3 regions of the Vibrio sp. Isolate22 genome follow, and region 3 is predicted to be linked to each of the others. Evidence: predicted binding sites of a transcription regulator. Region 3 holds the regulator's gene; each other region holds the start of a gene.
The links. Region 3 encodes CRP, which controls carbon source genes, mostly activating them, when cyclic AMP is high. Its sites were predicted from a motif close to TGTGANNNNNNTCACA; they were not measured.
Positions count from the first base shown of each region.

Region 1: a site for CRP is predicted at 2,270-2,285, ahead of rppH (RNA pyrophosphohydrolase). Genes of this name have one in related genera too.
Region 2: a site for CRP is predicted at 1,923-1,938, ahead of malT (HTH-type transcriptional regulator MalT). Genes of this name have one in related genera too.

Region 1 covers NZ_JAKEUW010000097.1:3,745-8,036, reverse strand. The annotation lists gene L1D55_RS26075 (DUF1127 domain-containing protein) at 337-588, shown strand; gene L1D55_RS26070 (DUF6482 family protein) at 790-1,101, shown strand; gene mutH (DNA mismatch repair endonuclease MutH) at 1,155-1,820, opposite strand; gene rppH (RNA pyrophosphohydrolase) at 2,437-2,955, shown strand; gene ptsP (phosphoenolpyruvate--protein phosphotransferase) at 2,958-4,292, shown strand, end outside.
Region 2 covers NZ_JAKEUW010000085.1:1,581-5,872, forward strand. The annotation lists gene malT (HTH-type transcriptional regulator MalT) at 1-1,733, opposite strand, end outside; gene L1D55_RS25420 (glycogen/starch/alpha-glucan phosphorylase) at 2,301-4,292, shown strand, end outside.
Region 3 covers NZ_JAKEUW010000009.1:10,451-14,742, forward strand. The annotation lists gene L1D55_RS07500 (hydrolase) at 1-460, shown strand, start outside; gene L1D55_RS07505 (YheU family protein) at 588-800, shown strand; gene L1D55_RS07510 (phosphoribulokinase) at 878-1,747, shown strand; gene crp (cAMP-activated global transcriptional regulator CRP) at 1,988-2,620, shown strand; gene L1D55_RS07520 (DUF1338 domain-containing protein) at 2,803-3,594, opposite strand; gene astD (succinylglutamate-semialdehyde dehydrogenase) at 3,810-4,292, opposite strand, start outside.

The DNA.
Region 1 (4,292 bases), on a different contig from region 3:
TCACTTGGTTAGACTTTAACCGTGAAAGCAGAGTTTTAACAAAGACTTGTCTGCTTTTACTACCCCATTTCTTTTTGGATTTTTTAGTTAGCTTGGAGGCGCAAATGAAACATTTCGATTTTATACAGCACATTTGCGCATCGTTTGAACCGTGTACTGACATGGTGACTGTTATGTCACAAACCTCAGCTATGGCCGATCGAAACACCCAAGATAAACCTAACTAATAGATCCGTATCCTTATTTGGCTGCGGAAAAATAGCAGCTAAGTGAGAAGCCCTCATACTATCTAACACGCTATTTTTCCTCAGTTTATTCAACAACTGGAGAGTTATTATGCGTCACTCAGTATATTTAAAATTAGCAACAGTCCTTATCCGTGCCGATCTTCGTCGTGAAGAGCGGGAATGGCAGCGAAAAGTGCGTCGTAGTTCACTAGACCTACCATGGCACAACGCTCATTTGCTAAGAGATATTGGCCTTGAGGCCGATGGTCGTCCAATTGGTTTCTCTGAACCTGAAGTGGTCACCATTGAACGTCGCGTTCGTCATCTTCGTCGTGTCCTTAGTGCGCGAATACCGACGTAATCTGCAGGGGTTGATAGCACCATCAACCCCTTAAATAATCGACAGTGATGGTTAGGTGTCAAAGTGGGAGCTTTGAACTAGAACTGGCAAAAAGAGAGAAGCACTGGCTTCTCTTTTTTGCTTTTTTAAGCTTGAAAGATCAGCCCACCCTAGTAAACAAAAAGAGTTCTACTAAGCTAAAGAGAGCAAGGGAGGCCTGTTATGCAAAAGCATCAGTTAGACATGTGGTTACATGGCGATCACAAAGACTCGTACCAGACACCGAAAGTGTACGTTATTGGTTGTTCTGACATCTCAGAATATCTACTAGCCGTGGAATACAAACACAAGCTAGAGCCAGTAAAACAAGATGGTGAACCGCTTCACTTTGGATCTTTGGATCAAGTGAAAGAGGAGTTACTCCGGCTAGGTTTTGAGAAGGCCTACCTTCGTTTACACAATGCTTACGACGAATTTGGTAACGAGCCAAGTCAAAGCTACTGCGATATTGAATTAGCGTTGAAACCTCATTAGATACAAGCCCTTAGCGCCTTACTTTTAGTCATTGATGCATGGCTATCAAGGTACTATGCGTAGTGTGTCGTGAGTATGTTATGAGTAAATTGAGTTCGTAAATAGAATCCACGAGGTTTGGTTTTGATTGGCTTGCCACTCGCACCATAGGCCTCGGTCAAAACGCGGCTGTTTGCGGCCTTTGGACGCAGATGCAGTGCTTCTCCATGCCTTGCAGTGATCTGTTCAACATTCCCTAAAACGATCAACTCCATCAGCTCTTCCCAATCTCTTTTGAGTATTTCGTCTTCAGCCTCGCTTGGCGTCCACAATAGTGGTGATCCAACGTGTCTCTCTGCCAATGGGATTTCTCTTTCGCCTTCTACTGGAATCCACAACACTTTAGATAGCTTGTTACGAACGTGGCTGGTTTCCCATGTCAGCCCTTGCACACCCATTAATGGTGCAACACAAACAAAGGTGGTTTCGAGTGGCTTACCAGAATAGCCAATAGGAATACTCTTAAGTTCGATGCCTAGTTTCGCGAAATCCTGTTCTGGTTTACTGCCAGCAGGTGCGCCCAAGTGCCACTCTAACAGTTGCCCAACCCATCCTTTGTCTCGCTTAAGATCATTAGGCATGTCCATCTCTGCTTCATCGGCGAGCTCTTTGAAGGTCATCCCGGCGATCGCATATGCTCGCTCTAACAGCTCTTCTTGTGTTTGTGGTTCTGGTTTCATAATAAAAGGCATGATCAAAAAAATGATTTTATCAGAAGTTATCACCAAATGACGACTGGTTAAGAAATGATCTCCTAGCCTGAAAAGGGATCAAAGTTAGGGTTATCCACAGGACATAAAGGTAATTAATTGAAATATTAATTTAGTGGATAAATAAACAGGGGTTTTGGGTGGATAAAATGCTTGCCAAATGGGGTGTAAAATGAATCTTTCACTTGCTAGTGTGGATAAACACCGGGGTGGTTGATCTTTGAGCAGCTTGTGTTTTCAAAAGATCTTTTATGTTTTTACTATGCTTTGATTTTCTATTTTTGTTTTAAGGTGTTGATTTTTAATGTTTAAGTTTTTGTTTTTCTAGTGGGTAGGTTTTAGTGTTGATGAATCTATGGATTAAAAAAAACGATTGCGACTAATTCTTCACATAGTTATTCACAGAAAAGGTGAATAAATGTGGTCTAGGTCTCACTATTATGTGGGTAACTCAAATTTGAGCAAAACTTATCCATATCCACAGATAATATTCATAAATATAGCGCTTATCACGTCACTAAGTTTGCTCCAATTGGGGATATGTGGAAAAATCAGTGTAATTAAAAATTTAGATAGAGGTTGGCCAGTGATAGATGGCGATGGTTACCGATTAAATGTTGGTATTGTAATCTGTAACAACCATGGTCAGGTCTTCTGGGCTAAACGATACGGGCAACATTCATGGCAATTCCCTCAAGGGGGAATAGATGAAGGTGAAACTCCGGAACAGGCAATGTACCGTGAGTTGTATGAAGAGGTTGGCCTTACTAAAAAGGATGTAAAGATCGTCGCGACAAGTCGTCATTGGTTACGCTACAAGCTACCCAAACGACTGGTTCGATGGGATTCTAAACCTGTCTGTATTGGACAAAAACAGAAGTGGTTCCTTTTACGCTTAGATTGCGATGAATCGCGTATCAATATGCAGCGTGGGAGTACACCTGAGTTTGATGGTTGGCGTTGGGTGAGTTACTGGTACCCAGTTCGACAAGTTGTTTCTTTTAAGCGAGACGTTTACCGTCGAGCGATGAAAGAGTTCGCATCTTTAGCAATGCCGTTTAAAGAGCGAAAAACAAAAGGAAAACGCAAATTGCGTAGAGGTTAAGCATGCTCAGTCAACTAAGGGAAATAGTTGAACACGTATCAAGAGTTGAAGATGTATCAACAGCACTTGATATTCTAGTTAAAGAGACATGCAGTGCGATGCAGACGGAATGTTGCACCGTGTATTTAGCCAATAATGATATGCAGCGCCTTGAGTTGATGGCAACTCAAGGCCTGATCTTTGAAGGTAATAGTATTCACATTGGCTTCGACGAAGGTCTGGTTGGCCTAGTCAAACGAAGCGCTGAACCTATTAACCTTGCACAAGCGTCTGCTCACCCTGCTTATAAGTTTTTTCCAGAGCTCGGAGAAAACATTTACCACTCTTTTCTTGGCACCCCTATTATCCATCGCAAGCAAGTGCTTGGTGTATTGGTTATTCAACAAAAGACGCCTCGCTTATTCAGCGAGATGGAAGAGTCTTTCCTTGTTACGCTCTCGGCTCAACTTGCGGTTATTGTGGCGCACGCCCAAACCCAAGGTCATTGGCTGTTGGAGCAACAAAAACTGCCAAGCATCAAAGGTATTGCTGCCTCATCAGGAGTTGCCATTGGTGATCTGTGGTGGGATAACACTCAACCTGAATTAACTGATGTGTATCCTGCTTCGACGCTCAATATTGAGCGCGAGCAAGAGTTATTGGCAGTGGCAGTTGAAAATGCCCTCAACGACTTCAAGCGCATGCGAAAGCGCCTAGACAGTGAAATCAATAAAGACGCATTGGCGATCTTTGACCTGTTCACGCACTTACTCAACGATCCTATGTTGCGTAAGGATCTAAAAAGCCAGATTCAGAAAGGCGATAAAGCGGACTGGGCACTAAGACAAGTGGTCGAGAGTTATTCCAATCGCTTTGCTCGTATGTCGGATGTTTATCTGCGTGAAAGGGCACAGGATATCCGAGAGCTCGGTCAAAGGCTGCTGTATTTCCTCCATAACTCCGAATATGAGCTTCGCACCTTGGATAAACCTATTATCCTGGTGGTTCGTGAGTTAACGGCTTCTGTATTAGCGTCGATTCCAAAAGAGAAGCTGTTGGCAGTGATCTCATTGGAAGGGGCGGCGAACTCGCACGCTGCTATTTTATCTCGCGCGCTTGGTATTCCTTCGGTGATGGGGGTTAGCATTAACCTCGAGCAGGCGAATGGTAAGCAAGCCATCGTCGATGGTTACAGTGGCGAGATCTTTATCGAGCCTACCAAGAACCTGCTCAAAGAGTATCGCGGACTGATTCTTGAAGAGAGTGAACTCTCCTCAATGGTCAATCGCGAGCTGTATCTACCTGCGAAAACCCAAGATGATCAACAGGTCGAAATCCTACTTAATGCCGGCTTGAGC
Region 2 (4,292 bases), on a different contig from region 3:
ACGCGTAGCAAGAATTCATGCAGAGGTACATATTGCAGTTGGTGCTCTTCAATCAATTTGAACGCGCTGTCTTGCAATTCAAATGCAGCTTGAACGTAGCCTTGAGCAATCAAGATTTCACTCTGCTGCAGAATTGCCCACAGTGCTTGATGGTAAACCTGATACTGACGAGCCAGCTTCTCAGTTTGCTGCATCATTGGTAGCGCACGGCTTAGGTTACCCATTACGTGATTCACTTCGCCAACAACCGAGGTTGCCACAATGCGGCTGCGGTAAACCGTGGTATTAAGCTGGCTTAGAGAAAGCTCTGCGAGTTCGAGCGCTTTTTCAGGTTCATTACTGTTGATAGCAACTTGTGCGCGTAGTGCGTTGTATTGGCCTTGCTGTTGAGTATCGAGTTCAATGTTTCTTGCTTGATACTGAGTTTCTGCCTCTTCTAACAAGGTACCCACTTGATCATAACGATGCTGACTTTGCGCCAACCATGCACGTAGCATCGACAGTTTTGGTTCGCTGTAGAGCTGATCGGTCGTGAGCTGCTTGATTGCCATCTCTAGTGAAGACAGTTCACCTTGGTTGAACATTTGCCAACCGTGTTCGCTGAGTATCTGAACAATCAAATCAGGATCATCGGCTCGCTGTGCGTGACGTAGTGCTTGATGCGGTGTCTTCTGTTTGATCCACGCTTTTGCCGCACTGCGGTGCAATTCTGCTTCTTGTTGTGGAATGCGAGCTTGGCGTTCATGAGCAAGGAACTCACCAAACAGATTATGGAAGCGATACCAGTTCTTTTCTCCCTCAAGAGGGTAGATGAATAGGCCAAATCGGTTAAGAGATTCGATCATTCCAAGCGCATCTTCGCGTTGAGTAAGTGCGCACACCAATTCATCATTAAAGTGGTCAAGTACAGAGCATTGCATCAAGAACTGGCGGGTTTCTTTGTCTAGCAAGTCGAAGACTTCTTCAACCAGGTAATCCCATAAATGAGCATGGTTGAAGTGAGAGAACGACTCAGCAGACTGTGCCAGCGTGCGCTTTTGGTGCTGTGCTTGAAGGGCGATAAGTTGCAGTGCAGAAGGCCAACCTTCTACATAACTACAAATACTATCGGCGGTTGTATCATCAATGCCATCCGCAACGCGTTGATTAAAGAAGCGTGTTGTCTCTTCGGTATCGAATGCCAAAGAGTCATTGCCTAGTTCGATCATTAAGTCACGAACACGAAGGTTTGCTGTACCCAGTGGCGGTGTGCCGCGGCTGGTCACAACAAGCGTGAGGTTGTCGGGCATGTGCTTTAGGAAAAAGCGCATGGCTTCGTGGATGTCGTCATTGTTAACCAGGTGATAGTCATCCAATACAAGGAAACATTCCTGATGGAACTCAGACATCTCAGCGAAAACTTCACTTAATAGAGAGTGTAGCGATGAAAATTGTCTTTTCTCTGCCAGTTTTTGCGCATTAGGGCAGGCGTTTTGCGTCGCTTTATTGAGTGATTGAAGTAGGTAGTTGATAAAACGGAAGGCATCGTTGTCACTGTCATCGATGCTATACCAACCCACGTTGGGTTTATCTACCAACCACTGGGCAGCCATGGTGGTCTTGCCGTATCCAGCTGGAGAGCGGAACAGTACGAGTTTATAGCAATCTGCATTTTGAAGCAGATCGAGAACCCTAGGACGCAGAATTGCATTGTGTAAGCGGCCGGGACGAGTCAGTTTCGAAGGGATCCACATGTCGAAGTTTTACACCTATTCCGTGGCTATGGTCTGGAATCTATCAAGCACGCATTGAGTGCAGTCCAATGACACTAGCCTAATTACTTAAGTCTTTACTCATATTACGTGAAGCAAAACGACACCGACTATGATCCTCCGCAGAAACCTTGCACTCCTGCATGTTTTTGAGTCCCTACGCCCTTTATTTGTGACTTTTCTCACAAATTGTGGTGGTTCAATAATGTGACTTTGTTTCTATTTGCACTGTATTTAATGCAAAAGATGATACTCGGAAAATATTTTCGTGATCTGAAACTCAGATTTGACAATGACTCTAATTAGGTCAAATAAAAATCACATCAATCGAAGTTAAGTTATCGAACGGGAGCTTGTGATCTTAGTCACTCCAAGTTTTTGTTCGAAGTCAGAACATGAGAGTCAGATCACTAACCCTATGTCGGTACGCCCCCTACGCCCTCCCATCTACTCCTAGTTTGGCGCGTTAGCGGGAGGATGTTTAGTTTCTGGTGACCATGCACGATATGTCACAGATGAATTAGAACTATTAAAAGCGAGATTTCTGAAATGAAACCAACTCAGCAAAAAACTTTCGATAAAGTGTCGTTCCAAGAAAGCGTTAAGAAACATCTATCTGCAACCTACGCAACTACAATAGAAAACGCAGATAGCCGCGCATGGTACCTAGCGATGGGTCGCGCGCTAGCCGAACTTACAACATTTGACCTGTTAGAAACTGAAAATGACGAGAAAATCAAAAATGCGAAGAGCGTGAACTACCTTTCGCTAGAATTCTTGATTGGTCGTCTAACAGGTAACAACCTAATCAGCATGGGTCTGTACGAGCAGATCACGCATGCTATGGAAGAGTTAGGTCAAAACCTGACTGACCTTCTAGAAGAAGAACGTGACCCATCACTAGGTAATGGTGGTCTTGGTCGTCTAGCGGCTTGTTTCATGGATTCTTGTGCCGCTCAAGAATACCCAACGGTAGGCTACGGTCTTCACTACGAATACGGCCTATTCAAGCAATCTTTCCAAGACGGTCGTCAACAAGAAGCACCAGACGCATGGCGTGGTGTTGAAGGTTACCCATGGGAAGTAGCTCGTCCAGAACTTGCGCAACACATTGGTTTTTACGGTCATGTTGAAGTTGAATACATTGACGGTAAAGAAGTGCGTACTTGGGTTCCAGGTATGGAAGTAAAAGCAATGCCTTGGGATCTGCCAATCGTAGGTTACGAGTCGAATACGGTTTACCCACTGCGTCTTTGGGAATGTCAGGCTATCGCACCATTCTCACTAGCAAGCTTCAACAACGGTGATTACTTCGAAGCACAACACGCGCTAATCGATGCGGGTAACATTACTAAGGTTCTATACCCGAACGACAACCACGAAAAAGGTAAAACGCTTCGTCTAATGCAGCAGTACTTCCACTCTGCAGCGTCTGTTCGCGATATCCTACGTCGCCACGAAGCAGCAGGTTTTGCTCTAGCTGATCTTCCTAAGCAAGAGACTATCCAGCTTAACGATACGCACCCAACAATCGCGATTCCGGAACTAATGCGCATCCTAATCGATGAGAAAGGCCTAGACTGGGATACTGCATGGGACATCAGTGCAAACACGTTCGCTTACACGAACCACACACTACTTCCTGAAGCACTTGAGACTTGGTCTGAGTCGCTAATCCAGCGTCTACTTCCTCGTCACATGGAAATCATTTTTGAAATCAACCACCGCTTCCTACAAGAAGTTCGCAAGATGTGGCCTGGTGACGGTGAGAAGCAAGCTAAGCTTTCTATCATCCAAGAAGGTTTCCACCGTATGGTTCGCATGGCAAACCTATGTGTAATCGGCTCTTACAAAGTAAACGGTGTAGCAGCACTTCACTCTCAGTTGGTTAAGAAAGACCTGTTCCCAGAGTTCAACGAAATCTTCCCTGGCAAATTGACTAACGTAACAAACGGTATCACGCCGCGTCGTTGGTTGAAGTTCTGTAACCCTGGTCTATCTAAGCTTATCACTGACAAGATTGGCACAGAGTGGCCAGCAAAACTTGAGCAGCTAGAAGGTATTGCTAAGTACGCGACAGACGCGAAATTCCAAAAAGAATTCATAGCGGTTAAGAAAGAAAACAAACAGCGCCTTGCTGATTGGGTTCAAGAGAACATGGGTATCGAGCTAGACACTAACGCTATCTTCGACGTTCAAATCAAGCGTTTACACGAATACAAGCGTCAGCACCTAGACTTGCTACACATTCTATCTCTGTACCACCGTATTCTTAACGAGCCTGGTTTTGAGTGTGAGCCACGCGTTTGTTTCTTCGCAGCGAAAGCAGCACCGGGTTACCACCTAGCGAAAGAAATCATCTTCGCGGTTAACAAGATTGCAGAGAAGATCAACAACGATCCTCGTATTGGCAACAAGCTTAAAGTGGTATTCATCCCTGACTACCGTGTAAGCATGGCGGAAATCATCATCCCAGCAGCTGACGTTTCTCAACAAATCTCGCTAGCGGGTAAAGAAGCATCAGGTACGGGTAACATGAAG
Region 3 (4,292 bases):
TTGTTGCGCGAGTCGCATTGAGAAAGGCTTTTCTAAGCTCTACAAGATGTACCTGCTCAGCTCTCTCAAATCAAACGCGCTAAAAAAGATTAACCTGCTGCAAGAGAAGCTCGACATCACCGCTGAGACAATCAAGAAGATTGATAAGTTGTATGAGTTTGATGAACGAATTACCGCGCCTCTGCACGGATTCAAGAACGCTCAAGACTATTACGCACAGTCCTCTGCTCTTCCTAAGCTCAATAAGATAAAGCTACCAACTCAGATCATCCACGCTAAAGACGATCCTTTCATGACTGATGATGTGATTCCTAAATTCGTGCTGCCAGATAACATCGATTATCGCTTGTTCCAGAAAGGGGGTCATGTGGGGTTCATTACTGGTAGTACGCTAAAACCAAGATTTTGGTTAGAAGAAGCGCTGCCTGCCTACTATGAAAGTATCCAAGGTTCAGCATAACGCTAAGCCTACTAAAGATATAAGTGAAACCTTGATAAGATAGCGCAGCCCCTAATTGGGGTTGTACTAAAAACATCACTAGACAAACTCATCAACATATCAATGAACATAAAAGAGAGAAGTATTTATGATCATCCCATGGAAAGACATCGAGCCTGATACGCTGGAAAACCTCATCAAAGAATTCGTACTGCGTGAGGGTACAGACTACGGCGACGTGGAGATCTCTCTACAAAACAAGATTGACCAAGTGAAACATCAATTAGCTTCTGGTGAGGCCAATATCGTGTTTTCCGAACTGCACGAAACCGTTGATATCCAACTCACAAAACGCTTCTAAGCTGCGCTTAACACAGAGCCGTGTTATAGTGGAAAACGATTGCTAACAAGTAAGTTACTCATAAGACAAGGGTTGTCATGTCCGCTAAACATCCAATTATTGCGGTGACGGGTTCTTCAGGAGCCGGCACCACCACTACCTCAGAAGCCTTCCGAAAAATGTTCAACATGATGGACGTGAAGGCCGCTTGGGTTGAAGGGGATAGTTTTCACCGCTTCACTCGACCAGAAATGGACGTGGAGATCCGCAAGGCACGTGAGCAAGGTAAGCACATCAGCTACTTTGGCCCACAAGCCAACGACTTCGCAGCATTAGAAGAGTTTTTCCGTAAGTACGGTAATGAAGGTACAGGTAAAGTACGTAGTTACCTACATACGTTCGATGAAGCTGTGCCTTATAATCAAATGCCAGGCACCTTCACGCCATGGCAAGATATCCCTGAAAATTCAGACGTGATGTTTTACGAAGGTCTACACGGTGGTGTGGTTGATGGTGACATTAATGTCTCTCAACACGTCGACCTGCTGATTGGCATGGTTCCTATCGTAAACCTAGAGTGGATTCAAAAGTTCGTTCGTGACACTCGCGATCGTGGCCACTCACGTGAAGCAGTAATGGACTCCATTGTTCGTTCAATGGATGATTACCTTAACTATATTACGCCGCAATTTTCGCGTACTCATATCAACTTTCAGCGTGTCCCAACCGTAGATACATCAAACCCACTTAACGCCAAAGGGATTCCAAGTTTAGATGAAAGCTTCGTTGTTATACGTTTGCGCGGCATCAAAAACGTCGATTTCCCGTATCTTTTGGCCATGATTGATGGTTCTTTCATGTCCCGTCATAACACCCTAGTGGTGCCAGGTGGCAAGATGAGTTTTGCTATGGAGCTCATTGTGAGGCCAATCCTACAACAACTCATCGAAACCGGGAAAATAGGTTAACAAAACGACATTCTGGCTGATTACTTTTCATACCGTGATCATGTGCACAATTTTGCGTAAAAAATCGTAGCTTGGTCACGATTAAAATCAAGAAATAGTACCTGAAAAAGGATACTATTCTTAAACGAAACACAAGATAGCTTGCAGCGCTCACCGAGTGCTCTTATCCTAAGAAGTCAATTCAGGCTTAGCTAAAATACGGAAAGCGGCAAGCATCCCCTGCAGAGGAAGTGAGATATTATGGTTCTAGGTAAACCTCAAACCGATCCAACATTAGAGTGGTTCCTTTCACACTGTCATATTCATAAGTACCCTTCAAAAAGTACTTTGATCCATGCTGGTGAAAAGGCAGAGACCTTGTACTACATCGTTAAAGGTTCTGTGGCAGTTCTTATTAAAGACGAAGAAGGTAAGGAAATGATTCTTTCTTACCTAAACCAAGGCGACTTCATCGGTGAGCTAGGCTTGTTCGAAGAAGACCAAGAGCGTACAGCTTGGGTTCGTGCTAAATCTCCTTGTGAAGTAGCTGAAATTTCTTTCAAGAAGTTCCGTCAACTTATCCAAGTGAACCCAGACATCCTAATGCGTCTTTCAGCGCAAATGGCAAGCCGCCTACAAGTAACTAGCCAAAAGGTTGGTGACTTAGCGTTCCTTGACGTTACAGGTCGTATCGCTCAAACGCTACTAAACCTAGCGAAACAGCCAGATGCAATGACTCACCCTGACGGCATGCAAATCAAGATCACTCGTCAAGAGATTGGCCAAATCGTTGGTTGTTCTCGTGAGACAGTAGGTCGTATCTTGAAGATGCTAGAAGAGCAGAACCTAATTTCTGCACACGGTAAGACTATCGTGGTATACGGCACTCGTTAATTTCGATTAACTGAGTCAAAAATATGAAAGCCACCAAATGCGAATTTGGTGGCTTTTTCTTTATTGAGAGAAGATACGAGATACGAGATACGAATGGAACACATGAGGCTCTCGCCTTGTAAACATTCTCGAAGCGAAGCGTATCCGAGTTTCTAGGACAAAACCCGTAATCGTATCTTTCGTTACCCGTTGGTGCTTTCGAAGATCTTGTCTGCCGATGCAGCAACAAAACCGGTATAAAGCTCACCATTGGCCATCGCATAGCGCTTAGCGAACTCATAGAAGCCACCAGGAATCATCTCATTGCCTTCCACAAATGCCACTGGCACTTTGTCTGCCATTGTTGATGATTGCTCTAATAACACCTCTGGAGAGCCTTTCACTTCACCACCAGATGCGTTAATCGTAAAGCCAGCATCACTTAGGTAGTCATTCACAGCCTGAACTTCATCAAACTTGTTCAGTTGATTGACACTAACCGTGAAGTGGTTAGCACCGTAACCGTGAGCCGCTAACCAAGAGGCGTATTCGCTCTCCTTCGCTAATAGTTGGAAATCAGCGAAGCTCAAATCCCAGAGGCGGCCACCAAATAGGAATTCATGTCCCTCTAGCTTACTTGCATCAACCTGCTCAACCAATTTGGCAACGATCTGCTGTAGTTCACTAGAACACTCTTCTACCTTCAACTCACTAATGAACACTTTCGGTTGTTTTGGATCGGGGTGTTCGTAGTGTTTAGCCACTAGCTTCTTACTTTCAAACAAGTAATCACCACACGCTTTGTAGCCTAGTTCTAGGAAAGGTTTAGCTAATGTTTCAATACCTAGAGGGGCAACATTAAAAGTACGCAGTGCAATGTGATCATTGATCAGCGCTTCATCTTCTTTTAGCAAGTGATGTACTTTCTCTGCCGACGGGCAAAGTCTATGAATGTAATCGTCCCATAGTGATTTAAAGAGTAGATCGGGCGTCATGGTGACTCCTTGTCAGAGGTTCTAGCAAGCTAGTGATTTGGATTAGAAAGGGAGAGACTGAGACACAAAGTCAGCAGCCATCAGCCTGTGACATACTTGTTCTATTATTATCTGCCGCCCAATTTTGATGCTGAGCGTGGGTAAAATAAGGAAGCGATACGCCGCTCCCTTATCTCATAACTATCGAATAAGCCTTAGCTTAATATCAATCTAAACTACAGCTCGATACCTGGGCTAAATGTGGCTGGCAGCTGAGTTTCACCACCTTCCATTGAAGCCATTGGGTAAGCACAGTAGTCCGCTGCGTAGTAAGCACTTGGACGTAAGTTGCCTGACGCACCCGGGCCACCAAATGGAGCATCACCACTTGCGCCTGTTAGCTGGCGGTTACGGTTAACAATACCCGCGCGGATATGGTCAACAAAGTATTCCCACTCAGCATCGTCGGTTGATACCAGGCCAGCAGACAGACCAAAGCGAGTGTCGTTAGCTAACTCAACCGCTTGCTCTAGCGATTGGTAACGAACCACTTGCAGCAATGGGCCGAAGTACTCTTCATCTGGTAGCTCAGCAATGTTGGTTGCATCGATAATGCCTGGAGAAACAAATGCTGCTTCGCCCGCTTTTGCCTCCACTAGGCTGATACCACCTAGAGATTGCAGGTTAGCTTGTGCCTCTAGAATAAACTTAGCGGCAGC